Regions from separate parts of the Thalassotalea sp. HSM 43 genome, predicted to be linked through region 2. Evidence: predicted binding sites of a transcription regulator. Region 2 holds the regulator's gene; each other region holds the start of a gene.
What was found. The regulator MetJ, encoded in region 2, represses methionine synthesis genes. The targets are predictions, from matches to a motif close to TAGACGTCTAGACGTCTA.
Positions count from the first base shown of each region.

Region 1: a site for MetJ is predicted at 5,647-5,664, ahead of metA (homoserine O-acetyltransferase MetA). Genes of this name have one in related genera too.
Region 3: a site for MetJ is predicted at 3,791-3,808, ahead of metK (methionine adenosyltransferase). Genes of this name have one in related genera too.
Region 4: a site for MetJ is predicted at 3,475-3,492, ahead of E2K93_RS16740 (cystathionine beta-lyase). Genes of this name have one in related genera too.

Region 1 is NZ_CP038493.1:2,814,129-2,822,138, reverse strand. Features, by position in the region: gene E2K93_RS12200 (S41 family peptidase) at 1-796, shown strand, start outside; gene metH (methionine synthase) at 948-4,634, opposite strand; gene metA (homoserine O-acetyltransferase MetA) at 4,674-5,585, opposite strand; gene E2K93_RS12185 (alpha/beta hydrolase family protein) at 5,780-7,735, shown strand; gene recA (recombinase RecA) at 7,814-8,010, opposite strand, start outside.
Region 2 is NZ_CP038493.1:2,285,348-2,293,357, forward strand. Features, by position in the region: gene E2K93_RS09790 (TetR/AcrR family transcriptional regulator) at 1-275, opposite strand, end outside; gene E2K93_RS09795 (hypothetical protein) at 365-922, opposite strand; gene E2K93_RS09800 (malic enzyme-like NAD(P)-binding protein) at 1,273-2,526, shown strand; gene metJ (met regulon transcriptional regulator MetJ) at 2,601-2,927, opposite strand; gene metB (cystathionine gamma-synthase) at 3,124-4,302, shown strand; gene metL (bifunctional aspartate kinase/homoserine dehydrogenase II) at 4,312-6,741, shown strand; gene metF (methylenetetrahydrofolate reductase) at 6,742-7,632, shown strand; gene argE (acetylornithine deacetylase) at 7,695-8,010, opposite strand, start outside.
Region 3 is NZ_CP038493.1:2,768,773-2,776,782, forward strand. Features, by position in the region: gene proC (pyrroline-5-carboxylate reductase) at 1-741, opposite strand, end outside; gene E2K93_RS11970 (YggS family pyridoxal phosphate-dependent enzyme) at 745-1,425, opposite strand; gene E2K93_RS11975 (type IV pilus twitching motility protein PilT) at 1,465-2,508, shown strand; gene E2K93_RS11980 (PilT/PilU family type 4a pilus ATPase) at 2,518-3,633, shown strand; gene metK (methionine adenosyltransferase) at 3,944-5,134, shown strand; gene rsmE (16S rRNA (uracil(1498)-N(3))-methyltransferase) at 5,291-6,019, shown strand; gene gshB (glutathione synthase) at 6,049-7,005, shown strand; gene E2K93_RS12000 (YqgE/AlgH family protein) at 7,178-7,732, shown strand; gene E2K93_RS12005 (FKBP-type peptidyl-prolyl cis-trans isomerase) at 7,948-8,010, opposite strand, start outside.
Region 4 is NZ_CP038493.1:3,818,452-3,826,461, forward strand. Features, by position in the region: gene dinG (ATP-dependent DNA helicase DinG) at 1-961, opposite strand, end outside; gene E2K93_RS16735 (DNA polymerase II) at 1,042-3,435, shown strand; gene E2K93_RS16740 (cystathionine beta-lyase) at 3,668-4,846, shown strand; gene nhaA (Na+/H+ antiporter NhaA) at 5,065-6,285, shown strand; gene cadR (Cd(II)/Pb(II)-responsive transcriptional regulator) at 6,517-6,906, opposite strand; gene E2K93_RS16755 (cation transporter) at 6,985-7,644, shown strand; gene E2K93_RS16760 (transglutaminase-like domain-containing protein) at 7,655-8,010, shown strand, end outside.

The sequences.
Region 1 (8,010 bases), 530 kb from region 2:
GCACCAAGCGTTGCGTAACCAGGCGAAAAAACAAGTACTGCTGACACTAGAGCGTAACGGTAAGACGCACAAAACAGTCGTGGTGCCAACTTCGGCGCGCACGGATGCCGCTCTGCGCTATCTTGATTGGGTTGATCACAATCGTAATAAAGTTGCTAGCAGCAACAGTGATATCGGTTACCTGCATATGAATGCGATGACCGCCAATGATATCAACAGTTTTGCTCGTGAGTTTTATGCTAATTTTGATAAAGACGCCTTGATCATTGATGTGCGTCGCAACCGAGGTGGTAACATTGACAGTTGGATTATTGAAAAGCTACTACGTCAAGCGTGGATGTTTTGGCAAGAGCGCAATAGTGCTCCTTACACAAATATGCAGCAAACATTCCGCGGTCACCTTGTCGTGCTAACCGATCAGTTAACCTACTCTGACGGTGAAACCTTTTCAGCGGGCATTAAATCACTAGGGCTTGCACCGCTTATTGGTAAACAAACCTCTGGTGCTGGTGTATGGCTAACCGGTCGTAACCGTTTAACCGACAATGGTATGGCTCGTGTTGCCGAACTGCCACAATACTCACTGCAAGGTGAATGGGTTGTTGAGGGAACGGGTGTATCACCTGATATTGAAGTGGATAACCTGCCATATGCAACGTTTATGGGCAGTGACGCTCAACTAGATGCTGGTATCGAATACTTATTGAACAAGCTTAAAAGCGAACCAATTAAGCCGCTTAGTGCCAAGCCTATGGCAAAACAAGGTCCAGCAGCGGATATCAATAAAATTAACTAGTCACAGTGAAAAAGTAAGACAACAAAAAGGGCATCATTCGATGCCCTTTTTTACTGCGTGATTGCTTGATTTTACTTTCAAGGGGTCAGATCACTTGAACGTATGACATTTTCAATGTTTTTCAAGTGATCTGACCCCATGAAAAATGATGTTACTGCCCGTAATCCAAGTTAGGCGCTAGCCACTTTTCCGCCTCTGTTAAGCTCATCGATTTTCTATCGGCATAACTTTGTGCTTGTTGCTTGTCGATTTTCGCGACAGCAAAATATTTACTGTCTGGGTGGGCAAAGTACCAACCGCTCACCGCAGCACCCGGCCACATGGCAAAACTAGAGGTCAGCTCCATACCGATATTGGTCTCAACATCGAGCAACTCCCATAAGGTACGTTTTTCGGTATGTTCTGGACAAGCGGGATAGCCCGGCGCAGGGCGTATGCCTTGATACGATTCGCGAATAAGCGCTTCGTTATCAAAGTTTTCATCGCTGGCATAACCCCAAAACTCTTTGCGCACACGTTCGTGCAAATATTCGGCTGATGCTTCAGCTAAACGATCTGCCACTGCTTTTAATAAAATGGAATTGTACGTATCGTGCTTAGCATCATATTCAGCCACCAACTCATCCGCACCAAAGCCAGAAGACACCGCAAAGGCACCAATGTAATCGTCAATAGCGCTGTCTTTACTGGCAATATAATCACCTAAACAACGGTTATATTGCCCTGCTTTCTTTTTCGTTTGTTGACGAAGGTTGCGCAATGTAGTCAATCGATGGTTTTTGTCATCATCACTATATACTTCTATATCTTCACCGATACTGGCTGCTGGAAACAAACCAATAACCGCCTTGGCTTGCAGCTTCTTATCGGCAATAACCTGATCTATCATCGCATTTGCATCGGCGAACAGCTTTCTTGCTTCTTCGCCGATAAGCTCATGTTCAAGAATTTTCGGGTACTTGCCAGACAATTGCCAAGTTAAGAAAAACGGTGTCCAGTCGATGTACTTTCTGACTTCATTTAAATCGAGATTATCTAAAACCGTGACACCGGTTTTGTTTGGTTTGCGTGGAGTGTAGTGGTCGAAAGATAAGGCAAATTTGTTGGCTTTCGCCTCATCAAAGGTCGACAAATCGCTGCGCGGCCCTTTTTTATTGTGGCGTGCACGTACGGTTTCGTATTCTTTGTTGATTTTAGCGACCAGATCGCCTTTCAATTCTGGTGTCAGCAAGGAGTTAACCACGGATACCGAGCGAGATGCATTTGGCACATAGACCACAGGATGTTGATATTGCTGCTCTATTTTAACGGCAGTATGGGCTTTAGATGTCGTTGCGCCACCGATCAATAAAGGTAAGTCAAAGTCGAGACGCTGCATCTCTTTAGCAACGTGAACCATTTCATCTAAGCTTGGTGTGATCAAGCCAGAAAGACCGATTATATCGACGTTTTCATCTCTTGCTACCTGCAATATCTTATCGCAGGACACCATCACCCCTAAGTCGATAACCTGGTAATTATTGCATTGCAACACCACACCGACGATGTTTTTACCAATATCGTGCACATCGCCTTTAACGGTGGCTAACAGCACTTTACCATTGGTTGAGGCTTCGGTTTTTTCGGCTTCAATATACGGTTGCAAGTGGGCAACAGCTTGTTTCATAACACGAGCGGATTTTACCACCTGCGGTAGGAACATTTGCCCTTCACCAAATAAATCGCCTACTACGTTCATGCCATCCATCAATGGCCCTTCGATAACGTCCAATGGTCTGCTCGCTTCAACACGAGCTTGTTCGGTATCTTCGACGATAAACTCATTAATGCCTTTGACTAAGGCATGCTGCAAACGTTCTTTAACGGGCAATTCACGCCATGCTAAATCAACCACATTGGTTTTGCTGCCAGCTTGACCGCGAAACTCCTCGGCGACATCAAGCAAGCGCTCGGTTGCGCCGTCATCACTGTTTTGAACAACGTCTTCAACCGCCTTTAATAGGTTTTCAGGAATGTCTTGATATATGGCTAATTGGCCAGCGTTAACAATCCCCATGTCCATACCATTTTTAATGGCATGATATAAAAACGACGCATGAATCGCCTCTCGCACCGGGTTATTACCACGAAACGAGAAAGACACATTAGATACACCACCAGACACCATGGCATAAGGCAAGGTGTCTTTGATAACTTTGGTTGCTTCAATGAAATCGACAGCGTAGTTATTATGCTCTTCGATACCTGTGGCAATGGCGAAAATATTGGGATCGAAAATAATATCTTCCGGCGGAAAGTTCAGTTCATTAACCAAAATATTGTAGGCTCGAGTACAAATTTCCACTTTGCGTTGTTTCGTATCCGCCTGACCAACTTCATCAAAGGCCATGATAATAACCGCCGCACCGTAACGACGAATAAGCTCCGCTTGGTGGCGGAATATTTGCTCGCCTTCTTTTAATGAAATGGAATTAACGATGCCTTTACCTTGAATACACTGCAACCCGGCTTCAATGATTTCCCATTTAGACGAGTCCAACATGATAGGCACTTTAGCAATATCAGGCTCACCGGCAATTAAGTTCAAAAACTTAACCATGGCGCCCTGACTATCGAGCATGCCTTCATCCATATTGATATCGATGATTTGAGCGCCATTCTCAACTTGTTGTAAAGCAACCGAAATCGCTTCGTCGTACTTTTCTTCGGTAATCAGGCGTCTAAAAATCGCCGAGCCGGTGACGTTGGTGCGCTCACCTACGTTTACGAACAAACTGTCTTGATCAATGGTTAATGCTTCTAAACCTGATAATCGACACGCCGTTTTACGAGGCGAAATAGGTCGTGGTTTGATGTTTGCTACGGTATCCGCGATGCCTTTAATGTGCTCAGGCGTGGTACCACAACAGCCACCTACAATATTTAAAAAGCCAGACTCGGCCCATTCTTTGATGTGCGCGTTCATGTCCTCAACGGTGAAGTCATATTCACCGAAAGCATTAGGCAAACCGGCATTTGGATGGGCACTGACCGCGTAATCAGAGATATTACTTAACTCTTCAACATATTGACGCAGCTCAACGGGACCGAGCGCACAGTTAAGACCAAACGATATCGGATTGGCATGACGCATAGAATTGTAAAATGCTTCGGTCGTTTGTCCCGACAGGGTGCGACCCGATGCATCGGTGATGGTTCCTGATATCATTATTGGTAGTCGCTGACCACGTTTGGCAAACACTTCTTCAATGGCAAAAATGGCCGCCTTGGCATTCAGGGTATCAAAGATGGTTTCTATCATAATGATATCGGCGCCACCCTCAATCAATGCTTCGGTCGACTCTACATACGCCTCGGCCAACTCATTGAATGAGACGTTACGAAATGCCGGATTGTTGACATCAGGAGAAATTGAACAGGTACGGTTAGTAGGCCCTAACACACCGGCAACAAAGCGAGGTTTATGAGGCTGCTGCGCTGTCACTTCATCCGCTACACGTCTTGCTATCTGTGCTGATACCAAGTTGATCTCACGACTTAACGACTCCATGTCGTAATCCGCCATAGCGATGGTGGTTGAGTTAAAGCTATTGGTCTCAATAATATCGGCACCGGCCAATAAATACTGGCGATGAATATCAGCAATAACTTCAGGTTGGCTAAGTACCAATAAATCGTTATTACCTTTTACGTCACAGTGCCAATCGGCAAAACGCTCACCGCGATAATCACTTTCTTCAAACTTATGCTGTTGGATCATCGTGCCCATGGCACCGTCCAAAACTAAGATACGCTGTGCTAATTGTTGCTCTAATAAAATGCTGGTTGCTGATTTCACTGTTACTTCCGAAAAGCAGGTAAAAGGCTACGCCTTGAGTTAATTATTAAGTTCGTATGGGGTAATTTGGTATACATAGTAGTTTAGCCAGTTACTAAACAATAAACAGCCATGGCTGCGCCAACTATTGCTTGGCTTTTGCTCGAAATCATTATTGATAAAATAGTTAACTGGAACAAAGGCATCGATACCCGCGCTGATGTCTCGTTGATATTCATCCTTTAAGGTACTTGCATCATACTCCGGGTGGCCAGTAACAAATACATGTTTTTTATCATCACTGGCGGATAAATAGACACCGGCTTGGTGCGATTCGGCAAGCACATTCAAGCCATCAATAGAATGATAATCTGCTATTGGCACTTCACCATATCGAGAATGTGGTACTTTAAATTCTTCATCAAAGCCGCGTGTTAGCGGCTCTAAATCGTCAAGCGTTTGATGCAAATAGACCCCGGATAACTTCTGCTCTCTCAACTCACGTTGCAAGCCATAATGGTAATACAACGCCGCATGAGCCGCCCAGCATGAATACATAGTCGACGTCACATTGGCATCCGCCCACGCGAATACCTCTTCGATTTTGGGCCAATACGTCACTTGTTGATAATCGAGCTGGCCAAGTGGTGCCCCTGTGACAATTAAACCATCATATTTTTTGTGTTTAATGTCTTCAAACAATACGTAAAACGCATCCATGTGTGCCTTAGGCGTATTCTTCGACTCGTTTAAATGCAACCGCACTAAATCAACATTGATCTGTAGTGGTGTATTAGAAAGCATGCGCAATATTTGCACTTCGGTTTCTATCTTATTTGGCATCAAATTGAGAATAGCAACCTGCATCGGGCGAATATCTTGGTTTATCGCTCGGTTCTCCGACATCACAAAAATGTTTTCATTGGCCAGTACCGCTAACGCTGGCAACTGATCCGGTATCTTTATTGGCATCGACTATTTCCCATATTGCATTGTGCTTAATACTACTTAACCATCTGGAAATGTCAACATCTAAACGTTTAGACGTCTATAAAAATAATTACACCGTCAATTTGTAAAGAAATGTTAAATGTGTGTAAAATCGAAACACTTTCTTGAAGATTTCAAGAATACAATCACATTCCAAAATAATAAAAAGGGAAGTTATGAAGAAGTTTATTACCCTATTCTTGTTTATGTTCATAGGAGCACAGGCATCGGCAGCCGATCTAGAAGAGCTTGCTAAGTATGCCAAAAAGCCTATGTACACCTCCGCAAAAATATCTCCAGATGGAAAACACTTGGCCGTTAGAACCTATCATGAAGGCGAATATGTATTGGCATTTATGGAAACAGAATCCAAAAAGCTGGTATTTACCTTAATCATGGGTGGTAAAGAAAGTGTCGGTAATTACCACTGGGTGAATAACGAGCGCGTCGTCGTCTCGCTATTGACTGAGACCGGTGCGTTAGGCGTAGAGGCTCTGACAGGTCGTTTATTTGCCATAAACTACGATGGTAGTAGACGTGAACCTATCTTCTCAAATAATCATAACGGTGACGTTGGTTCAACATCAAAGCGTAAAACCTTCAGTGGTTACGGTACGGTCGTTGATACTCTAGATGGCGACGACGATAACATCTTAATCATGGTTCGCCCTTGGTTAAGAGCAAGACATCAAGAACAACGTGCACCAGAGTTAGTTCGTCTTAACGTTTATACCGGTGCGCAAAAACGCATTATGAAATCACCAGGTCGTGGTAATAGATTCTGGCTTGATCACGATAAAGAAGTTCGTTTTGCCAAAGGCACGGTCGGTTATGACGATACGTTGCTTTATTACCGCGAACCTGGCGGTGAATGGGGCGATTTCCCATTTGATATCGATGTGGATTTTGCCAAAGACAAAGTCGACGTCTACGGTTTTAGCGCAGACAATAACAAGCTTTACTACACCCTCTTTGATGATGGCGACAACGGTACCTTGTACTCGTATAACTTTAAAAAGAAAAAATCTAGTAAGGTTTTTAAAAGTGAGACCGCCGTTATAAGCCGTATGCTTTATGACAGAGACCGCGTACCTTACGGCATTAAAATTGATGAAGATTATTCAAATTACCTAATGTTTACTAAAAAAGTACCATTAGCCAATGTTCATCAAATTCTTTATAAGTCTTTCAAAGGTGACTCTGTTGATATCACGAGTACCACACAAGACGGTTCAACCGTCGTTGTATTAACACACGGCGATAGAAACCCTGGTACCTTCTATTTATACGATACGGTTGAAAACAAAGCGAAGTTCTTGTTCAAGAGCTATGAGTGGTTGGAGACAAAAGAACTATCGGCAATGGAACCGTTTAGGTTTAAAGCAAGAGATGGTGTTGAATTACTAGGCTATATTAGCTTGCCGAATAATATTGACGGTAAAAACTTACCATTGGTGGTTATGCCACACGGTGGCCCAAGAGCACGAGACTATTGGGGTTATGATTCTCACGTACAAACCCTAACCTCTAACGGTTTTGCCGTATTACAAGTTAACTTTAGAGGGTCAGACGGTTTCGGCGAAAACTTCATGCACATGGGTGATAAAAAATGGGGTACCGAAATTCAATATGACATCATCGATGCGACAAAGTGGGCTGTAAATAGCGGTATCGCAGATGCCAACAAACTGTGTATCTACGGTTGGAGTTTTGGCGCTTACTCGGCGCTACAAAGCTCTATAGTGGAACCGGACTTGTATAAGTGTTCTATTGCAGCAGCTGGTATCTTTGAACTAGAAGCGGCTTATGATCGAGGTGACATTCCTGACTCAGCCTATGGTGCAGATTATCTAAATGAAGCGATCAGTGATGATGAGAAAACATTACGTAGCCAATCGCCATATTACAATTTAGACAAACTGAAAACACCAGTGCTATTAATTCATGGTTCTGAAGATGATCGCACACCAATCGAGCATGCTGAAGATTTAGCCAGTCGATTAGAAGATATGGATCGTAAAGTGGAAACCTTGTTTGTGGATGATGAATACCATGGTTTTAGAATCGAATCTAACCGTGTTAAAGCAAACAAAAAAGTCATCGACTTTCTTAATCAACACATTGGTGGTTAATGGTTACACCACTAAATAAGACATAAAAAAACCGCTCTTAAGAGCGGTTTTTTTTATCTGTAAGATTAAGCGTTAATGTTATTCAACTTCAACCGCTTCTTCTTCACTGTCCTTAACTGTCGTTAACAACATAGCGCGTAACTTAGCATCAAGATCTTTTGCCATTGCGGTGTTTTCTTTCAAGAATTTACATGCATTAGCTTTACCTTGACCAATACGTTCACCGTTACAGCTATACCAAGCACCGGCTTTTTCAACCAGCTTATGTTGTACAC
Region 2 (8,010 bases):
CAGGTGATAATGGCGGTTAATAATCGCTGCTGTGAGTTTTGCTGTTGAAAGGTGGGGTTGTCATTTAGCGCCAGCATTGCATCGTCGGCACGATCGAAAATGGCTTCGGCAATAGCGTCTTTACTGCGGAACAAAGGTTTTATCTGCACCAGCGGCAGCTTTATCTCGTTACTGATATCATGCATTGCAACAGCGTGCCATGAACGTTTGCTCGCTAATTGCAATGCAGTATCTATGATCTGTTGTCGCCGCTCCATTTCGTTAGGCATCGACATTTACGCTCGATTGACACATTTGCCATTAAGTATAGAAAACAGCAACTCATTGAGCGAAACATTAACGACACGGCAAACCTTAGTTGTGTTTACTTATCACTGTAACCCCAAGGTGCACTAGGTGGTGTTACCGGCTTGTTTAAGTCAAAATCGACGCGAAACTCACGGCCATGACGAATCAAACGATACGAAAAGCTTTCTGGGTAGATAAACATTTGCCAAATATTGTCGTTCGATTGTGGGATCCCTTGGGCAACAAACATTTCTTTTGAGTATTGGTCCGCAGGGAAAGACTGCACTTGCGGCCAACCTGCATCTTGGCTGTGACCACCATACATAGTCAACGCGTCATTGCTGCCATCTTTGTGTCGATGATCATGCTTTAATGACAACCCTGAGCCGGTTTTGGTGACAAGCCAAGTACGTGATGAGTCATCGCCAACATGAAATGGAATTTGCAGCTGACTATCGCTGCATTTGCGCACGTGCATGATCAGCGGTTTATTGGCAAATGCATCACTGTCGCTGTTATCGACAGTAACTTTTCCGGCAAATGCTTTACCACAGTGCTGTTTTATCGCATCAAAAAATGCATCTTGGCTAGTAATCGATACCAAAGGCGCTTCGGCTATGTTTTCTGTCGCCATCGTTGAGCTGGTAATTAACGTCAATAGGCAGGCAATGCTGATGGTAGATTTGTTCATATAGGTTCTCTTAAACATGAATTGCAACTGCCAACAACGGTAGCGGTTTACGCTGACTTTGGCAACATAATAACCATAAACAGCACACCGATATGGCAACAGATTTTGTTATTTATGCAGGCCAATAAACTAGATATGCATGGTTCAATATATGCGTAAATCATTTGTTACTAATAACGCTTTCTTATAACAAAATAGCCATTAAAAAATGTAACCCTTATGAAAGTTTTCAGGTAACATTCACTATTCTAACTAAGCTTAAGCTACCCTTGTCTTTCTAAAGGAATTCGTCAATGACAGATCTGCGTCAACAAGCCCTCGATTATCATGAACAGCCTAAACCAGGCAAAATCAGTGTTGCATTAACCACCCCTGCCGAAACGGCGGATGATTTGGCTCTTGCCTATAGTCCGGGTGTTGCAGAGCCGGTACGAGAGATTGCAGAAAATCCAGATAATGTCTATCGCTATACAAACAAAGGTAATACGGTTGCGGTCATCAGTGATGGTACGGCGATTTTGGGTTTAGGTAATCTAGGTCCATTGGCTTCTAAGCCTGTTATGGAAGGCAAAGCATTGTTATTTAAGCGCTTTGCTAATATTGATTCGTTCGATATTGAAGTTAAACACAATACCATTGAAGACTTCATTAATACCGTGGCGAATATTGCGGATAGCTTTGGTGGCATAAATCTTGAAGACATCAAAGCACCGGAATGTTTCGTAATTGAGAAAGCCTTGATTGAACGCTGTAAGGTGCCAATTTTTCATGATGATCAACATGGTACCGCCATTGTCACAGCTGCAGGCATGCTTAATGCGTTAGAAGTGCAAGGTAAACAACTAAAGCAAGCTCAAATTGTATGTTTAGGTGCTGGCGCTGCGGCCATTGCCTGCATGGAATTATTGATCACTTGCGGCGCTCAGCGTGAAAACATTTACATGCTAGATCGCAAAGGTATCGTTCATACCCGCCGTGATGACTTAAATGAATATAAAAAATTATTTGCCAATAATACCGATAAACGCACCTTAGAAGACGCCTTAGAAGGGGCGGATGTGTTCGTTGGTGTATCAGGTCCTAATCTATTATCAGCGGAGCAATTGCAGCTAATGGCTGCAAAACCAGTTGTTTTCGCTTGCTCGAACCCGGATCCAGAAATCAAGCCGGAGCTGGCACATGCGACTCGTGATGATTTGATTATGGCAACCGGTCGTTCTGATTACCCAAATCAGGTGAATAACGTGTTGTGCTTCCCATTTATTTTCCGCGGTGCTTTAGATGTACGTTCTCGCCAAATTAATGATGCTATGAAGGTTGCTGCAGTTGATGCGATTCGAGAGATTGCCAAATTGCCTGTACCAGAAGGGGTGTTGCACGCGAGCGGTTGTAACAAACTTGAGTTTGGTAAGGACTACATTATTCCTAAACCTATGGATCCAAGACTATTGGCCAACGTTGCCTTCGCTGTCGCCAATGCCGCTGTTGAAACCGGCGTGTCGACCATAGACTTACCTAAAAACTATATGGGTATGGGCAATAGCTAGTAAGTTAAATCACAACAATAAAAAAGCGCTGATATCAGCGCTTTTTTTATTCAATGAATTGACATCAATGATGTTTAATCATCGTTCTCGAAGTCTGAAAAGTCGGTGATGCCATTTTCTTCCAGCACTTTACGCACACTTTCAGGTAACAAGTTTTCGTTATCTTTCGCCAAATCGTTATCGCTTGGCAATGGTTGCCCGGTGAACGCGTGTAAAAACGCTTCACATAACAACTCACTATTGGTGGCGTGACGTAAATTATTTACCTGACGGCGGGTACGCTCGTCGGTCAATACTTTTAATACTCGCAGTGGAATAGATACGGTGATCTTCTTCACTTGCTCACTTTTTTTGCCGTGTGGCGCGTATGGATTAATGTACTCGCCATTCCAGTCAGCCATTTTTGCTCCCTAATAACCGTTTTTTAATTATATCTGGATGTTTTTACTCAGCTGATCAAATTGTACTGGATATGTTGTTTGAGTCAACATCTATAAGCAAAGATGTATAGATGGCTAAAACTTCTTGACCTGAGTAATTAATCCGTATAGATTTATAGACGTCTAAACATCCACTAATATACACGGTAACAAAATTATGAAACTCGATAAATTAGCGACCATCGCGGTACAGGCAGGAATAAACAGTGATCAGCATCACGGAGCTGTCGTGCCGGCGATGCATTTATCGAGTACTTATAGCCTCAAAGGCTTTAACGAAAAACGTCAATATGACTATTCGCGCACGGGTAACCCAACGCGTCAAACGCTGGCCGAGGTTATTGCACATTTAGAAGGTGGCAGCAAAGGTATTATAACCAGCACGGGGATGTCGGCGATTCACCTAATTTGCCAACTGCTCAGCGCGGGTGACCGATTACTGATACCGCATGATTGTTATGGCGGCAGTTACAGATTGTTTGTCCATCTAGCCAAACGTGGTCAATTCGAATTAGATGTCGTTGATCAAACCGACAGTCAAGCGCTAGAGGACGCCTTAGCCAAAAAGCCAAAACTGGTCTTAGTTGAGACACCAAGTAATCCATTGCTGCGTTTAGTGGATATTAAAAAGGTTTGCGATGCGGCAAAGCAGGTTGGCGCTTTAGTTGCCGTCGACAACACGTTTCTATCACCATTACTGCAGCGCCCATTAGAGCTCGGTGCTGATATAGTTATTCATTCAACCACTAAGTTTATTAATGGTCATTCAGATATTGTCGGCGGTGCCGTTGTCACTAAAGACCCGCAATTAGGCGATGATCTGGCTTGGTGGGCAAATTGCATTGGTATTACTGGCAGTGCTTTTGATGCCTACCTGACGTTACGCGGTATCAAAACCTTGCCTGTACGTTTGCGCGCTCATCAGCAAAATACCCAAGCGGTGGTTGCGTTGCTTACCGAGCACCAGGCTGTCGAGGCTGTTTATTATCCTGGCCTGTCGACTCATCCTGGTCATGAGATAGCTAAAGCGCAACAAGCCGGTTTTGGTTCAATGTTGTCGTTTGACATTAAAGGCGATGAAAATCAGGTTCGCAATTTCTTTGCCGCTTTACAGTTGTTTACACTAGCCCAGTCTCTTGGTGGCGTAGAGTCTTTGGCTGCACATCCATCGACCATGACACACGCTGGGATGGATTTAGCTGCACAAAAAGCCGCCGGTATCTCACAAACACTGATTCGCCTGTCTATAGGCATTGAAGATGCTGACGATATTGTTGCTGATTTACAGCAAGCCCTTGATGCTGCATTTGCTGCACCTAGTGATAAAGCCGGTTAGGGATAAGTCATGAACCAAGCAAACTCATCTTTGTTAAATATAGATAACGCCGTACAAATACCGGTAAATGTGCATAAATTTGGTGGCAGTTCACTGGCCAATGCTGAATGTTTATTAAGAGTTATACAAATTTTAAAGCAAGAAGCACAGCTTGATGACGTCGTCGTGGTGTCAGCGAATGGTAAAACCACGGATAAGCTGTTTGCAATCATTAACTGTCAACAGAGCGAACAGCGCCAGTTATTATTAACAGAGCTGCAAAATCAGCAGCAACAACTGGTCTGTGAATTACTATCTGCATCAGCGGCAGCAACCGAATGCCAGCAAATCGCTACAGATATTGCCAAGCTTGCCGACATCCATTTTGATGATATATATCAGCGACACGATCTATTAGCCCATGGTGAAATTTGGTCAATGCGTTTGTTATCGGCGCTGATTAATGAACAGTTATGCCCATGTATTGGTGTCGACTCACGTCAAGTGTTACATCTTGACTGTGACAATGATTATCAATTGGTTGAGCATAGCTCACAACACGCGTTATTAACGGCTAAGCAAGCAGCAAAGTTAACGGTTATCACCGGTTACATTGCCACAGATACGCAAAATAGAACGCAAACATTGGGCCGCAATGGCAGCGATTACAGTGCCACAATTGTTGCCAAGCTTATCGGCGCAGAAAGTGTCACGCTATGGACCGATGTCGACGGTATTTACAGTGCCGATCCTCGCATTATTTCAACCGCGCGTAAGCTACATCGTATTGAAAATTCAGTGGCAACGGAGTTGGGGAGACTGGGCAATCCAGTGCTACACGCGAAAACATTAACGCCTTTGCAATGTCAGCAAATTCAATTGAATGTTGCCAGCAGTTTTTTACCCGAAGACAATGGCACTGAAATTGGTGTCTTTGGTGATATCGCAAAAAGCGAGTTATCGGTTACTCACAATAATGATCTGGTGAAAATTAACACCGATAAAGTCAGCGAGCTGTATTTGCGGCATGTGATTGCCCGCTTTGAACCGATTTACCAATGTCCTGATAAGTCGTGCTTAGTGGTGAACCAGCAGTTTTCGCAGTTGGCGATTGAATATCTGCAACAGCATCAACTTGAGTTCAGTTACCAACAAGTATCGTTAGTGGCTGTGGTTGGCTATCAAGTGGCGAGTCGCAGTGAAATTAAAGCACGTTTTAAACGAGTATTGCGCCACGAAGCATTGGATGCTTTGGTCGGCAGTGACAATGGTCACAGCTTGCTGGCGTTTTTAAACGAGAGCTGCAATGTCGAATTACTCAATCAAGTGCATTCCAGCATAACGAAAAATGCCCGCAATATAGGGTTAGTGGTTGCAGGTTTAGGTAATATCGGCAGCAAATTTTTAGACATGCTGCCAAAACAGTTAACACGTATCTCAAGTTTGGAAAACGTGCATTTGGTTGGCCTTGCGACATCAAAAAAAGCGCTTATTAATAACGATGGTATAGACCCGAGCCAAGCACTACCGTTATTTGCTGACAGCAGCGTTGACTATGACAACCAACAATTACTTGGTTGGTTAGAGCAACATCCGTATGACGAGTTAGTGGTTGTTGATATTACCCCGTCTGAGAGTTTTGCTCAGTTATACCAAAGCTTTTTTGAACGTGGTATCCATGTCATCAGTGCCAACAAATGCGCCGGTTCAAGTGAGCAGAGTCAATACAGCCAATTACTCGCGGCGCAAGAAAATACCGGCAGTCAGTGGTTAGTTAATACCACAGTCGGCGCGGGCTTACCGGTGAATTACGCCATTAATGATCTATTGCAAAGCGGCGACAGTATTCATGAAATTGCCGGGATATTTTCAGGTACTTTATCCTGGCTGTTTGCCAACTTTAGTGGTGAGCAGGCATTTTCAGATTTAGTCTTAGATGCGCTTGAGCAAGGTTTTACCGAGCCTGATCCGCGTGATGATTTATCTGGATTGGACGTACAAAGAAAATTGCTTATTTTGGCTCGATTAGCTGGTTTTGAGCTTGAACTGGACAACATCGACGTTGAAAACCTTGTGCCACCATCATTGCAAGGTATTGATAAAAAACAATTCTTCACTCGCATTACAGAGTTGGACGAGTATTTTGCTAATAAGCTAAATGAGGCAAAAAGTCAGCAACAACATTTGCGTTATGTGGCTAGATTTGCCATAGATAATAACAAACTTACTGCGAAGGTTGGTTTGGAAATACTGCCGGCGGACCACGCATTTGTAAATCTGACAGCCTGCGATAATATCTTTTTATTGGTGAGTGACTGGTATCAAGAGAATCCATTGATCATACGCGGCCCTGGTGCCGGTCGAGATGTTACCGCTGGCGGCTTGCATTCTGACTTAGTTAATTTGTGCCAGCGTTTAGAACATAAGAAAAAAGAAGTTGTCATTAAGGGGATATATTAAATGAATGCTAAAGCTCGCCAACTTGATTTGTTAAATCGTACTGTCCGTGATTTGGATCGCGACTTAAATGTGTCATTTGAATTCTTCCCACCAAACTCAGAACAAATGGAAACCACCTTATGGAATTCGGTAGAACGTCTAGAACCGCTTAATCCTAGTTTTGTGTCAGTAACCTATGGCGCTGGCAGTGGTACCCGAGATAGAACACACGGCGTTATTAAGCGAATTCAACGTGACACCAGCTTAGTTGCTGCACCACATTTGACTTGTATTGATGCCAGTAAACAAGAGTTAATCGATATTGCCAAAGACTATTGGCAAAGCGGTGTTCGTCACATTGTTGCGTTACGTGGTGATTTACCAAACAGCAGTGAAAAACCAAATATGTATGCCAGCGACTTAGTCGAGGTATTAAAAGGTGTTGCCGACTTTGAGATCTCTGTTGCCGCCTATCCGGAGACTCATCCTGAATCGCCTAATGCGCAATTTGATTTGGTTAACTTGAAACGAAAAATTGATGCTGGCGCGACACGTGCTATCTCGCAATTCTTTTTTGATATAGACGCCTATTTACGTTTTCGTGACCGTTGTGTTGCGGTTGGTATTGATGTCGAAATTGTCCCGGGTATTTTGCCGGTATCAAATTTTGCCACTTTAAAACGCTTTGCAGGGTTAACCAACGTGCATGTACCTGACTGGATGGGGAAATTGTACGAAGGACTCGATGACGACCCGACTACGCGAAACATGGTCGGTGCCAATATCGCAATGGAACAGGTGAAGATATTACGTAGCGAAGGGGTTAATGACTTTCATTTTTATACGCTAAATCGTTCCGAATTAACCTATGCAATTTGTCACACCTTAGGTATTCGCCCACAACAAGGTTAAGCACTCCACATAATCCTATCTTGCAGGGACAGTTTGTTTACATGGCAAACTGTCCTTTTCGTTTAGAGCAGGCAATAGTGCTGAATAAAATCCAATAAGATTTTTTCTGTTGGCTTGATTTGATCGAATGCTAAGAATTCATCTATTTGATGTGCTTGTTCAATCGAGCCTGGTCCTAAGACAATGGTTTGGCAACCTAATTGCTGAATAAACGGCGCTTCGGTAGCGTAATTTACCGCCTGACAACAATGACCAGAGAGTTTTTCAGCGACATGAACCAACTCACTGGACTCGTTCTCAGCAAAGGCAGGAGAGCTGGCATGCAATTCCTGCATGTTAACTCTACCGGGATATTTTTCTGCCGTTGCTTTTAATGCT
Region 3 (8,010 bases), 480 kb from region 2:
ACCACCGTCAAAAAATGTGTTTAGCGCTGCTTGCGTGGTGCCGCCTTTGGAGGTGACATTTTCGCGCAAGGTGGCGATAGATTCAGGGTTTTCGATGACCATTTGAGCCGCACCTAATGCGGTTTGTTGTACCATCTCACGTGCAGTTTGTTGATCAAAACCAAACGCCATCGCTTGTTTTTGCATGGCTTCCATAAAGGCAAAAAAGTAAGCTGGACCTGATCCCGATACCGTGATCAGATTATCAATCTCTGCTTCATTGGCAAGCCATAATGTCTTACCTACCGCGACAAACATGGCATCGATAAACGCTTTGGTCTCATCACTTACGCTGTCGTCAGCGAATAAGCCTGCCATACCGACACCAAGTTGCGACGGTGTGTTTGGCATGCAACGCACAAGACCTGCTTGCTCACCAAGTACACTGCGCATTTGCGCCATAGACACTCCAGCGGCAACAGAAACAAAACATTTGTCGCTGATATCCATCGCATCGGCCAGTTGTTGGCATACGGTTTTGATCAAATGCGGCTTCACGCCAAGAATGATGATATCTGCTTGCTTGGCCGCCTCAATATTGTCGGCACTTTGATTGACACCATAGTCATTTGCCAAGGCAACACGCTTTTCTGGACTTGGGTTGGTGACGGTGATTAATGCCGCATCAAACCCCGCTTTAACCATACCAATTAATATGCAGCGGTTCATGTTACCAGCACCAATAAAAGCTACTTTTTTCATTATTTAATCTCTACTTCCAAATATCGCGGTACCGACTCGCACCATAGTTGAACCACATTCTACAGCAATATCCATATCACCGCTCATGCCCATAGATAATGTATCGACACTGCTATATGTTTGTTGTAATTGCGCAAATAACTCAGCCATTTTTAAAAAGCTTTGTTTGGTTTGCTCAACATCGCCTTTTGCCGGGATGCACATTAAGCCGCGTAATACCAAATTAGGGCAACCATCGACAAAAGCGGCAAGGGCGTTTAATTGTTCGACACTTGTACCCGATTTGCTGTCCTCAGCACTAATATTCACTTGTAAACAAACTTGCAGCGGGGTAATGTTAATATCACGTTGTTCGTTAAGGCGTTTTGCCGTTTTTTCTCGGTCAATAGAGTGCACCCAATCGGCATGCTCTGCTATCAAACGAGTTTTATTACTCTGAATAGGACCGATAAAATGCCAGATGATATCCAAATCGGATAATTCATCGGCTTTACTCGCAAGCTCCTGAACGTAGTTTTCGCCGAAATGGCGTTGCCCCGCAGAATAAGCCGCGGCGATGTTTTCAGCAGGTTTGGTTTTACTTACTGCCAATAAATTTACAGAATTAACCTGGCGGTTAGACTGGCAGCATGACTGCTCAATAGATGTCAAAACCTTGCGCAGATTATCAGCGATTAGACTCATAGTTTTTATTCTGGATAACAATAATTAATTAGGAATATTATGGATATTACCGAACTTTTAGCGTTTAGTGTTGAACACAACGCATCAGATTTACACCTTTCCACTGGTATGCCACCCGCTATTCGTGTTGATGGCGATGTACGTAAGATTAACATTCCACCGCTAGAAGACAAAGATGTAAATGCTCTAGTGTATGACATCATGACCGATCGTCAGCGCAAAGAATACGAAGAAAATCTTGAAGTGGATTTCTCCTTTGAAGTGCCAAACCTAGCTCGTTTCAGGGTAAATGCGTTCAATCAGAACCGAGGCCCTGCTGCTGTATTTCGTACCATCCCAAGTAAAATTTTATCATTGGATGAGTTGGGTTGCCCAGATATTTTCCGCCAAATCTCTGAAAACCCTCGTGGTTTAGTATTGGTCACCGGTCCAACGGGTTCGGGTAAATCAACAACCTTGGCAGCGATGGTAGATTACATCAACGAATCTAAGCGCGATCACATTCTAACCATCGAAGATCCAATCGAATTCGTGCACGACAACAAGCAATGTCTGATTAACCAACGTGAAGTGCACCGTGATACGTTAAGCTTTAGCAACGCGTTGCGTAGTGCGCTACGTGAAGATCCCGATGTTATTCTGGTTGGTGAGATGCGTGACCTTGAAACCATTCGTCTTGCGATGACCGCGGCAGAAACCGGTCACTTAGTATTTGGTACCTTGCATACCACCTCGGCACCAAAAACCATTGACCGTATTGTTGATGTATTCCCTGGTGAAGAAAAAGACATGGTTCGCTCTATGTTGTCTGAATCATTGCGTGCGGTAATTTCGCAAACACTGATTAAGAAAGTAGGTGGTGGCCGAGTTGCTGCACACGAAATCATGGTCGGTATCCCGGCGATTCGTAACCTGATTCGTGAAGATAAGATTGCGCAAATGTACTCGGCAATTCAAACCGGTATGTCACATGGTATGCAAACCATGGATCAATGTTTACAAGGCTTATTAAGTCGTGGCCTGATCACCCGTGAAGACGCTATGGCAAAAGCAGCTGATAAGAATCAGTTTAAAGTTTACTAAGGTTGAGAGATGTATTTACACGAACTGTTAAGCAATATGGTCAGCCAAGATGCATCGGATTTATTTATAACCGTTAATCTAGCTGCCAGTGCCAAAATCAATGGCGAGCTAGTCGCCATTGATGAAAAGGTTCTCAGTTATGATGAGGCACTTGATCTTGTCTTAAGCTCGATGAATGACAAGAACAAAGCTGAATATGAAGCCACCAAAGAATGTAACTACGCTATCGCCGTAGATGGTATTGGCCGTTTTCGTATTTCAGCGTTTTGGCAACGCGAAATGCCCGGCATGGTTGTTCGTCGCATCGTTACCGATATACCGGATGTCGACAAGCTAGGCTTGCCACAGGTATTGAAAGACTTGGTGATGTCAAAACGTGGCTTGGTATTGTTTGTCGGTGGTACCGGTACGGGTAAGTCAACGTCAATGGCGTCGTTAATTGGTTATCGTAACCGTAATGCGCGTGGTCACATATTAACCATCGAAGATCCGGTGGAATTTGTTCATGAGCATGCCCGTTCAATGATCACTCAACGCGAAGTCGGCATGGATACTGAATCCTTTGATGCTGCTTTGAAGAGCTCATTGCGACAAGCGCCAGATGTTATTCTGATTGGTGAGATTCGCTCGCAAGAAATCATGGAGCATGCACTAAGCTTTGCTGAAACCGGCCATTTATGTATTGCTACACTGCATGCTAACAACGCCAACCAAGCAATTGACCGAATTATGCACTTGGTACCCGCTGAGCAACATCAAAAATTACAGTTTGATTTAGCCTTGAACTTACGCGGCATTGTCGCCCAACAGTTGGTACCGACCCGTGACGGTCATGGTCGCCGCGCTGCTATCGAAATTCTATTGAACTCACCTTATATCGCTGAGTTAATCAAAAAAGGCGATGTCGGTCAGATCAAAGAGGTAATGACGAAGTCTCGTGAATTGGGCATGCAAACCTTCGATCAGGCGCTGTTTGATTTGTATGAATCCGGTGATATCAGTTACACCGATGCATTGCATCACGCCGATTCACCAAACGATCTACGCTTAATGATCAAACTTCGCAGTAACGATCAAACCGGTATTGGTGGCTTAAAAGGCGCAACACTGGACGGCGTTGAATAAACACTGATCCATACTGGTCTTAACATAGTAATTAAAAGAGCACCTTAGGGTGCTCTTTTGCTTCTTTCAAGGGGTCAGAACACTTGAAAAAGAGATCAAGTGTTCTGACCCCTTGAAATGAAAAACAATCAGAGAAAATTTTTTCCAGAAAAAAGTTTAGACGTCTAGACGTAAAAGTGTAGATTTATGAAAGAAAGCAAGGTAAAATTCTCTCAATTCCGAATTCCTTGTCTATTATTTAGGCATTTGTCAGCAGGCAAACGTAACGACGTTATCCCTGCTGAATGTATAGTTTTTAAAAAGAGGCGTCATGGCTAAACATTATTTTACTTCTGAGTCTGTATCTGAAGGTCACCCTGATAAAATTGCTGATCAGATTTCTGATGCAGTACTTGATGCGATAATCGCCCAGGATAAGCACGCTCGCGTTGCTTGTGAGACCATGGTTAAGACAGGTGTGGCAATCATTTCTGGCGAAGTCACCACAGAAGCGTGGGTTGATTTGGAGTCTATCACCCGTAAAGTGATTACCGATATCGGTTATACCTCATCAGATGTTGGTTTTGACGGTGAAACCTGTGGCATCATGAACTTGATTGGCCAGCAATCACCTGAGATTGCGCAAGGTGTCGATCGTGCTAAGCCAGAAGAACAAGGTGCAGGTGATCAGGGGTTAATGTTTGGTTATGCAACCAGCGAAACGCCATCACTTATGCCAGCTCCGCTTTATTATTCGCATCGCTTGGTAGAACGTCAGGCTGAAATGCGCAAATCTGGTGTGCTACCTTGGTTGCGCCCAGATGCAAAATCGCAAGTAACGTTTGTTTATGAAGATAACAAGCCAGTGGCCATTGATGCGGTTGTATTATCAACCCAACATAACCCTGATATCAGCCAAGAAGATTTGTATGAAGCGGTAATGGAAAACATCATTAAGCATGTGTTACCAGCTGAGCTACTAACCGAGCAAACCAAATACTTCATCAACCCAACAGGACGTTTTGTTATTGGTGGTCCGGTAGGTGATTGTGGTTTAACCGGTCGTAAAATCATTGTTGATACATACGGCGGTATGGCTCGTCACGGTGGTGGTGCGTTCTCAGGTAAAGATCCATCTAAAGTTGATCGCAGTGCCGCCTACGCTGGTCGCTATGTTGCCAAAAACATTGTTGCATCAGGCCTTGCCGAGCGTTGTGAGATTCAAGTGTCTTACGCGATTGGTGTCGCAGAACCGACCTCTATCTCAATTGAAACCTTCGGCACCGGTAAGGTTGATGAAGATACATTGATTAAATTGGTACGAGAGAATTTTGACTTGCGTCCATACGGCATTACCAAAATGTTGGACTTACTGCATCCGATGTATCAAATGACAGCAGCGTATGGCCATTTTGGTCGCGAACCATTTGAAATGACGGTGGGTGATGACAGCTTCACCGCCTTTAGTTGGGAAAAAACCGATAAGGCAGATGCATTACGCGATGCTGCCGGCTTAAAGTAAGCCGTTAAAATATATCATTGTTTTAAATAAGCCAGATTCATATCTGGCTTATTTTTTTGTCTTTAATCTATTCATATATTTGCCGCGCCATCTCTTGTTTTTTGCATCCATCGCCCCTATCTTGTAAGGCAGATAGCAGCAATAAGTGCCAATTCAGTGAGCAACAATCGATTCTACCAACCTGGAGCATTAACAACCGGCAGCGAAGTCGCCCTTAGCGATGATGTTTTTGGCCATGTGATCAGGGTACTGCGCTTAAAAACCGACGATATTATTTATCTGTTTAATGGCGATGGTCATGACTACCAAGCGAAGCTGACCCAAGTAAGTAAAAAGCAGGCCTTTGCCAGTATAGAAAACTCGGTTGCCGTGGATAATGAGTCACCATTGCGCATTCATTTAGGTCAGGGCATTTCTCGTGGCGATCGAATGGACTTTACCTTACAGAAGTCTGTTGAACTGGGGGTCAATCAAATTACCCCATTGTTTACCGAGCGTTGTGGTGTCAAACTCAGTGGCGAACGCCTTGAGAAAAAGCGTCAACAATGGCAAAAGATTGTCATCAGTGCTTGTGAACAAAGTGGTCGTGCTCAAGTGCCAGAAGTGATGCCGGCGCAACCGTTATCGCAATGGTTGAGCGAGAACACCGATGAATTGAAACTAAATCTACACCCCAAAGCACAATACTCTATCTCGACACTACCGATGCAAGCGGATGCGGTAAGATTACTTATCGGTCCGGAAGGTGGTCTTTCAGATGATGAAATCAGTGACGCAGGACATGCCGGATTCACCGATGTTTTGCTTGGCCCTAGAGTATTAAGAACGGAAACCGCGGCTCTTACCGCGATTACCGCATTACAATGCAAGTTTGGCGATTTATAAATACAAGCCAACCCTAGTTAGGAATTATTATGACGTTAAAAATTGGCGTGGTTATGGACCCGATTGAAAACATTAATGTCGCGAAAGACTCAAGTCTGGCGATGATGTTGGAAGCACAAAGTCGCGGCCATGAGTTGTACTACATGCAAATGCAGGATTTGTATATGTTGCACGGCGAAGCTCGCGCAAGTGTTAGCAAAGTGACTGTCTTTGATGACGCCAAGCATTGGTATGATATTGAGTCGACAGATGATGTTGCTCTGGCCGATATGGACGCGATTTTAATGCGCAAAGATCCGCCATTTGATACTGAGTTTATTTACGCAACATATATGCTTGAGCGAGCAGAAGAGCAAGGCACATTAATCGTTAATAAGCCACAGAGTCTGCGTGACTGTAATGAAAAGCTGTTTACCGCTTGGTTCGCAGAGTTCACACCTAAAACCTTAGTCACTCGCGATGCAACGCGTATTCGCGATTTTCACGCGCAACACAAAGATGTGATCATCAAGCCGCTAGATGGCATGGGTGGCTCATCAATCTTTCGTATGAAAGACGGTGAAGCCAATGTCGGGGTCATTATCGAAACCTTAACCGCGCATGGCTCTATGTATGCCATGGTGCAAGAATACATGCCAGAGATTGTCGATGGTGATAAGCGTATTCTTATCGTTAATGGTGAGCCAATGCCGTATTGTTTAGCGCGTATTCCAGCACAAGGCGAAACCCGAGGCAATCTTGCCGCAGGTGGTCGTGGCGAAGCTCGACCGTTATCGGCGTCGGATAAATTAATTGCTGAGACCATAGGCCCAGAATTGAAAAAACGCGGCTTATATTTTGTTGGTCTTGATGTTATTGGCGATAAAATCACTGAAATTAATGTCACCAGTCCAACCTGTATTCGCGAAATTGAAAAGGCCTATCCAATAAATATTAGCGGTAAATTATTTGATGCAATCGAAGAAATAGTCGCTAACGCCAAGTAACGTATAGGGTTTGTGTTTTTTTGCCTGTTTTGCCTTAAAACAGGCAGCTTGAAAAAATCTGTTTTTAGCGCCATGTTTATTAATAGGCAGAGAGAATTGTCATCGATATTAGCCGGTCATACTCTCTATAAGATAATTTCAAAACACAATGCCTAGCATTTAAGGAGGGGACATGGATAGTTTGGAAAACCATCTATTGATTGCCATGCCAAACATGCAAGACCCTTATTTTCACAAGACAGTAACCTACATCTGTGAACACAATGACCAAGGCGCTATGGGCTTGGTTATTAACGTACCTGTGCGCATAACCCTTAGTGAATTGTTAAAACAAATAGACGCTGAAAAAGTCACCGCTGGCCGATTAACGCAGCGGGTTCTTGCCGGTGGTCCTGTTGCACCTGACCGTGGATTTGTATTGCACAATAGCCAAGGCGGTTGGAACAGCTCAATGGAACTGAGCTCAGATATTATGATCACCACCTCGAAAGACATTCTTGAAGCCTTAGGAACAGAAAGTGCACCGGATCAATTTTTGGTGACCTTAGGTTATGCAGGGTGGGGCGCTGGTCAATTAGAGCAGGAAATTAAAGACAATTCTTGGTTGATTACACCGGCAGATAAAGAAATTTTATTTGATACACCGGTCGAGTTACGCTGGCAAAAAGCGGCAGAAAAACTGGGTATCGATTTAGGCCATTTATCGACTGATGTCGGCCATGCTTAACATCGCTAGTGCGTTAGCCTAGCCGTTGATGCATTAATAGCACATGAAAAAATCCCGTACAGTAACCCTGTACGGGATTTTTTAGTATGTGAACTGCGTTGTTACGCTGTAAAGGTGGTGGATGAACCACCCCTTTTACTTATTCTGCGCTCAGCTGTTTATCTGGCGTCATTGATGACCTAAGCATGACCTAAGTAATGACTTAAGTAATGGCGTTAGTGGCCACAACCGCCTTCACCATGAACATGGCCGTGCGCTAGCTCGTCTTCGCTGGCGTC
Region 4 (8,010 bases), 1.5 Mb from region 2:
TGGCATCGAAAAATTCATTGACCTTTTTGAGATCGGTAATGATCTCCTCACTTAAATCAGCAATTTTTAGTGAAGGGGATATGGTGCGATCTGTGGTTGATAATTTATTGATTTTATCCGCGGTAGGACTTAAGCGTTGCAACCATTCGATTGCGCCTTTAACCGTTGCCATGGCACTGGCATGATCTCGGGTAATATCCGGTAAGTGGTGCGCTTCGTCAATGATATAGACGCTATCTTCGGGTTCAGTGAGAATCTTACCGCCACCTAACTCAAGATCGGCAAGCAACAAACTGTGATTCACCACCAACACATCGGCAACGTCCATGCGCTCGCGCGCCTTATGAAATGGACATTGAGTGTGTTCATTCAGGTGGCGCAAACAACTGTGTTTATCACTTTGTATAAATTGCCATATATGATTTGGAATTGGCGTTGGCCAAGAATCTCTATCGCCTTGCCATTTACCATTGGCCAAAGCCTTGTCGAGACGCTTTAATAGGTCGGTATCTTGTTTGGTTGGCTTTTGCTCAAACATAGCAACTTGGCCGGCATCACTGTCATTGTGGTTTGCTAAGGCTAGCTTTTGCGCACAGACATAACGTTGGCGACCTTTTACCAAGCAAAAGTCGAAAACAAAACCTGCGTGCTTTAAAATAAACGGCAAATCTTTATTGACCAATTGCTCTTGCAAGGCAACCGTTGCCGTAGAAATAATGACTTTCTTTTTACGCTTTTTCGCCAAGGGGATGGCACCAAGGCAATAGGCTAATGATTTACCCGTACCTGTACCGGCTTCAATGACGATATGACGGGTATTTTTATCGTACTCGCCAGCAATGGTTTTAGCGATTTCGGCTATCAGGTATGCTTGTTCTTTACGAGGGCTAAAATTGTCTAGACTTTCGCCAATTCGCTTGTAGGCAGAGCGAATTAACTCCTTGGTTTTGTCACCTAGCATAAATAATTATTTCCAACGGCGCATGTCTCGAATATACTGCTGTATATATTAACAGGTTTATTAGTAATTACACCTAAATAATGGCAAACACAATCAAAAAAGGATTTGTTCTCACCCGTCAAAGTCGTGATGTGGCGAGAATGATGCAGTTGACCTATTGGTTACAGACCGAAGATGGCCCGGTTAAGTTAACCGTCGACGGTGAAAAAGCCATTTTCTTTGTTGAAACCACAAGCGTTGAGAGCGCTAAAACCTACCTAAAACAAGCTGGTATCAACTTTCTTAGTAAACATCTATCGTTAAAGTCCTTTGCCGGTGAGACCGTTGCGGGCTTTTATTTTAGCTCCATAGCGGCGTTTTATCGTGCACGAGAAGTGCTCAATGATGCTGGCATTAAATGCTACGAAGACGACGTACGTCCTGAAGATCGTTTTATCATGGAACGATTTATTAATGGTGCGTGTGAATTCACCGGTAATTTCAGTCACGCCCATGGGTTTTTGCATGCCGCTAACGCGCAAGTGCGCAGTTGTGAGTTTACGCCAAACTTGCGAATGTTGTCGGTAGACATCGAGTGTTCCTTTGATGGCGAGCTATATTCTATTGGCGCCTATGGTGAAAGCGCGGATGGTTCGGTGATAAAAAAAGTGCTGATGATTGGCGAACCAGAACAAGACAGCGACGATTACATCGAATGGATCGATGATGAATACGAATTGCTAATGCGCTTTATCGGTTTTATTAATGACGTCGATCCGGATGTGCTTATTGGTTGGAATGTCATAAATTTTGATTTTAAGTTATTGCAAAAACGATGTGATCTAAACAATATAAAATTTGCCATAGGCCGAGATGGCAGCAATCCTCATTGGCGTAAAAATCGACAATCTCAAGAACAGCATTTTATCGATATTGCTGGGCGAGTGGTTATCGATGGTATCGATATGCTGCGCTCGGCAACCTATAGTTTTCCAAGCTTTGCCCTAGAAAACGTCGCACAAACATTATTGGGAATCGGCAAAGATATTGACGATGTTGATAATCGAGCTGCAGAAATCACTCGAAAGTTTCTCTACCAAAAACAACAACTCGCCAGTTACAACCTCGAAGATTGCCGCTTGGTGTGGCTGATTTTTGAGAAAACCCAATTGCTTGATTACGCCATTTTACGTACCCAGCTAACGGGTCTTGAACTGGATCGAATTGGCGGCAGTGTTGCCGCATTCACTAATTTGTACTTGCCTAGGTTACATCGAGCAGGGTATGTCGCGCCAAACATGGGGGATGGCCGCAGTGATTTGGTATCCCCAGGCGGTTTCGTCATGGACTCGACGCCGGGTCTGTACCAAAACGTCTTGGTACTTGATTTTAAAAGCCTATACCCAAGCATTATCCGCACCTTTAACATTGACCCTATGGGCATGGTTGAAGGTATTAGCGATCACCTGAAAGGTCTGGATGAGCAGGTTATTCCCGGCTTTGATGGTGCGTGGTTTTCACGAGAGAAACATTTTTTACCTGACATTATTACCTCGTTATGGAAAGAGCGTGATAAGGCAAAAGCGCAAAACAACGCGCCACTATCTCAGGCCATTAAGATCATCATGAATAGCTTTTATGGTGTCTTGGGCTCCAATGGTTGTCGCTTTTTCGATCCTCGTTTATCAGGGGCGATTACTAAGCGTTCCCATGAGCTATTAAATTTAACCAAAGACTGGATCGAAGAACTGGATTATCGGGTTATATATGGTGATACCGATTCGATTTTTGTCAGTATTGGTGACGATAAAGACGACCAACAAAGTCAGCAAATTGGCAAAGAGATGATGCATTTAATCAATGACAAAATGCAACACCATCTGCGTCAAGCGTTCCACATTGAATCATCGCTAGAAATTGAATTTGAAACCCATTTTCACACCTTCCTAATGCCAACGGTACGAGGTCAGGATATTGGTACTAAAAAACGCTATGCTGGCCTTGTGGGTAGAGATGAACAAGAAAAGCTTATTTTTAAAGGCTTAGAGAGCGTACGCACCGATTGGACCCAATTGGCAAAAGACTTTCAGCGGACTTTGTATCTTAAGGTTTTTAAGGGCGAGCCTGTTGAAGAGTACATTCGAGATATTGTCGAACGAACCTTAGCAGGGGAGTTTGATGACAAATTAGTGTATCGAAAGCGCATTAGACGACAGTTAGAGCAATACCAAAAAAATGTCCCTCCACATGTTAGAGCGGCAAGAGACGCGGATCAACAAAACCAACAACAAGGCAAACCGTTGCGCTATCAACAACGTACCTGGATTGAATATGTCTATACCAAAGAAGGGCCACAGGCATTGGAATACTTACGCAGTAAAATAGACTATCCGTTGTACATTGAACGTCAATTGGGCGCGGTTGCCGATGGCATTCTACCGTTTATTGGTAAACACTTTAGCAATATCATCGACGATCAAATGCAGTTGTTTTAAAAATATCTGCCATTTATGACTGACATGGTATACCATGTTTAGATGGCTAGATTGCTAAAACCTATAGCGTTGGTACTAACACGTACAGTGTAAGTCGAGCATACAAGCCATTATAAACGTTCGATAAATAACGTTTTTGCTTAGCAAGTACCGTTAACAGCTTGGCTGATTATGCAAATCAGTAAAACAAGCAAAGTCAGTAGTGCAACGAATAAACACAAGTAACAAGCATATGAAAAAAGATACTAAAATCGTTAATGCCGGTCGCAAGTCAAAATGGACCCAAGGTATGGTAAACCCGCCGGTATACCGTGCCTCTACAATCGTATTTGATTCCGTTAAAGAGATGAAACATGCGGCACTAAACCGAGCCAAACAAGTGCCGTTTTATGGCCGTCGTGGCACGCCAACAACCTTCGCCTTTGCTGATGCAATGACGGAGTTAGAAGGTGGCGCAGGTTGTTATGTCTACCCTTGTGGCACCGCGGCGATTACCAGTGCGATTTTATCTTTTGTTAAAAGTGGCGATCATATTTTAATGGTCGATACCGCTTATGAACCGACCCGTGATTTTTGTAGCAAAACGCTGGCTCGTATTGGCGTTGAGGTTACTTATTATGATCCGATGATTGGCCGTGATATTGGCGATTTAATTCAAGACAATACCAGTATTGTATTTTTAGAATCGCCGGGTTCACTAACCATGGAAGTACAAGACGTACCGGGTATATGTCAGGTAGCGCATCAAAAGAACGAAGACATTGTGGTCATGCTTGATAATACTTGGGCCTCACCAATACACTTCCAGCCGTTTGAATACGGCGTTGATGTGTCTGTACAAGCTGCAACCAAATATGTGGTCGGTCATTCGGACTGTATGTTGGGAACAGCCACGGCTAATGAAAAATGTTGGCCTGTGCTGCGAGAAAACTCGTATTTATTGGGCCAATGTGCATCACCGGATGACATATATTTAGCCATGCGCGGTATTCGTACATTGGGTGTGCGATTAAATCAGCATCAACAGGCGTCATTAAAAGTAGCATCATGGTTGCAGACTCGCCCAGAAGTTGAAACCGTGTTGCACCCAGCCTTAGATTCATGCCCAGGGCATGAGCATTTTAAACGTGACTTTGTTGGTGGTAATGGATTGTTTTCCTTTGTCTTGAAACAGTCTAATCCACAGGCGTTAAATGCGATGTTAGACGGCATGCATCATTTTAAAATGGGGTTTTCGTGGGGCGGCTATGAAAGCTTGATTTTAGCTAATTCGAATATTAAATCGATGCGCACAGCGACCAATTGGCCGTACAGTACACCATTAGTTCGTTTGCATATTGGTTTAGAAGATGTCGAAGACTTAATTGCTGATTTAGACGCCGGATTTAGTCGATTAAACGCACAACTTTAATGTTGTCTGGCAATATCACCTTGAAAATTTGGCATTCATCGGATTTTCTCCTACATTCAACGCTAAACAGGGAACCGATTCTTTAAGCCACTATCTAATGCATGATTTGCGTTAATTCACGTTATTCCCTTTGATAAGGTCCTGACAACGCAAAGCTTTTGATTTTTAAAGCAGGATCTTTTATAAAGCCATAGTCAGTTCTAGATTACAGGAGTTCTATGAAAACTGAACAAAACTTTATCGGCAGCTTTTTCAAGCTAGAATCCGCCGGTGGTATTATTTTGATGATGGCGGCCGTGTTGGCAATGATTTGCGCCAATACGTCGTTATCTGTGTATTATGATTTAATCCTCGACACCCCGGTCGAAGTCAGAGTAGGGCCACTTGAAGTGGCTAAACCATTATTGCTGTGGATCAACGATGGCTTAATGGCGATATTCTTTTTCTTGGTCGGTCTTGAGCTAAAACGAGAGCTCATAGAAGGCGAATTAAAAGAACGTAAAAATATTATATTACCTGGTGTTGGCGCAATAGGTGGTATGTTAGTTCCTGCGCTGGTTTATGTGTATTTTAATTACCAAGATCCAGTCAATATCAAAGGTTGGGCGATCCCAGCAGCAACGGATATTGCCTTTGCTTTAGGTGTATTAACATTACTCGGCTCGCGTGTTCCGGCTACAGTTAAGATTTTCCTTACTTCATTAGCCATTTTTGATGACATCGGCGCGATTATTATTATCGCTTGTTTCTATACCGATGATATCTCGTTTACCTCATTAGTGATCGTCGCGGTTTGCGTACCAATATTATGGCTTTTGAACCATCGCAAAGTGGAGGCACGCAGTTTGTATTTGATGATCGGTGTTGTGATGTGGGTTGCGATGTTGAAGTCCGGTGTACATGCGACGTTAGCGGGTGTGTTAGTGGCGTTATTTATCCCATTAAAATCTCAAACTGACCCTGACTTTTCTCCTCTGAAATCGTTAGAACATGATTTGCATTCCGTCGTGGCATTCTTTGTGTTGCCTGTATTTGCGTTTGCTAATGCCGGTTTAAACTTATCAGGGGTATCGGCGGAAGATGTGTTGCACCCGGTACCTATGGGTATTGCTATGGGATTATTAATCGGTAAGCAGGTCGGGGTCTTTGGCATGTGTTATCTTGCGGTCAAGATGAAATTAACCGAATTACCAAAAGGCATGAATTTCAAAACGTTATACGGTACAGCGGCATTGTGTGGTATTGGTTTCACCATGAGTTTGTTTATCGGTTCTTTGACGTTCGAAGCCACCGATATGGACAAACTGTTTGATGAGCGATTAGGTATTGTTGTTGGCTCGTTGCTATCTGGCATCATTGGCTATCTTATTTTATCGTATTCGTTAAAGAAGCCTGATGCTGATGCAGATGTTAATGCCGTAACTGGGGCAAAAAGCTAAGCTGTTTTACACCACATTAAAAATAAAAAGGCGGGATTATCCCAAGCTATTGACCTTTCGTGTGCATATTTTTGATGCATCAAGGAAAAGGTGAATATTAACATAAAGGGCTATGAATAGTTTATTCATAGCCCTTTATTTGTATGGCTGCTTAGTGCCAAAATTAGCCCTTGGGTCAAGACTCAAATATTAAAGGATTTTTGATTAAAGCAGACGTTGGGGTCTATCTATTTAACTATCCAATGATTTAATAATACCGCAGGCTTCTATAATACTTCCAGAAGCACAAGAGCTTGCCATATTTTGCAGATCTTTTTTGAGAGCCTTTAACTCTCGCATTCGTTGGTTTACTAATTCTAGTTGTTGATCAATCAACGCATTTACACTTGCGCAACTCTCTTCAGGTCTATTTTTTAATTCAATTAGGCGCTTAATATCTGACAGTGCTATGTCTAAGCTACGACAGTGTTTTACGAACTCTAGTTCTTTTAAGGAATTGTTATCATATACCCTGAAATTCCCTTCAGAGCGCCCAGGAGAAGAGAGTAAGCCTTCTTTTTCGTAGTACCTAATTGTTTGTACTGAACATCCCGATGTTTTCGATAACTCGCCTATTTTCATAAAAGCACTCCACAAACTTGACCCTATAGTTACTATAGGGTTTATAGTTATGTCATACAAGTTATTTGGAGTTTAAAAATGAGTGGATGTGGCTGTGAAGTAGAGTTAAAAGATAACCAACAAAAAACGGTTCTCTATTGGTTATTGGCGATCAATGCAATAATGTTTGTATTTGAAATTGGTTTTGGTTGGATATCCGAGTCAACGGCATTGATCGCTGACTCGTTAGATATGTTAGCGGATGCTATTGTGTACGCGATAGCCCTTTACGCAGTTGGAAAATCAATTAAACACAAAGCAAACGCAGCCTTAGTAAGTGGTTATTGTCAACTCGCATTAGGTGTTCTAATTCTCCTAGATATCGGTAGAAGACTCTACGGTGAGAGTGAGCCACACTCTTGGTTTATGATTAGCATAGGAATGGTTGCTTTAGTCGCTAACGTTATATGTCTTATTCTTATTCGCAAGCACAACAATGACGACGTGCACATGCGAGCAAGCTGGATTTTCTCTGCAAATGACGTAATTGCGAACCTCGGCGTTATCATCGCAGGTGTATTAGTTATGACGCTTGAGCAACGATGGCCTGATATCGTTATTGGTAGCATAATTTCTGTTTTAATTCTTCGTGGCGCTTACCTAATATTGACTGATGCGAAACAGGAATTAAGAACAATTCAAAAACCTGACGAAATACTTAGCGAAGATAAGCAATCAACTTCCTGTTGTTCTAAATAAGGAGGTTAGTTTGAGTGAACAATATTTACAAAGTACAGCCATAGTCAATTTTGAACATAAGGCCATTCAAGCTCTCGTTTCAAAGCGTCAGTGGCTAAAGCTCGATGAGTACAATAAAATTGGTGCCGCTTATCAGTTTGTCAAAGATGAAATTTTGTTTGGCTATAATGAAAGCGATGATATCCCCGCTAGTGATGTGTTGAAAGACGGTTACGGCCAATGCAACACTAAAGGTAACTTGCTAATGGCATTATTACGAGGTTTAGGTATCAAATGTCGTTTCCATGGCTTTACAATTGAGCAGCAATTACAAAAAGGCGCGATTCCAACTTATGTATTTTGGCTAGCACCTAAATACATCATTCA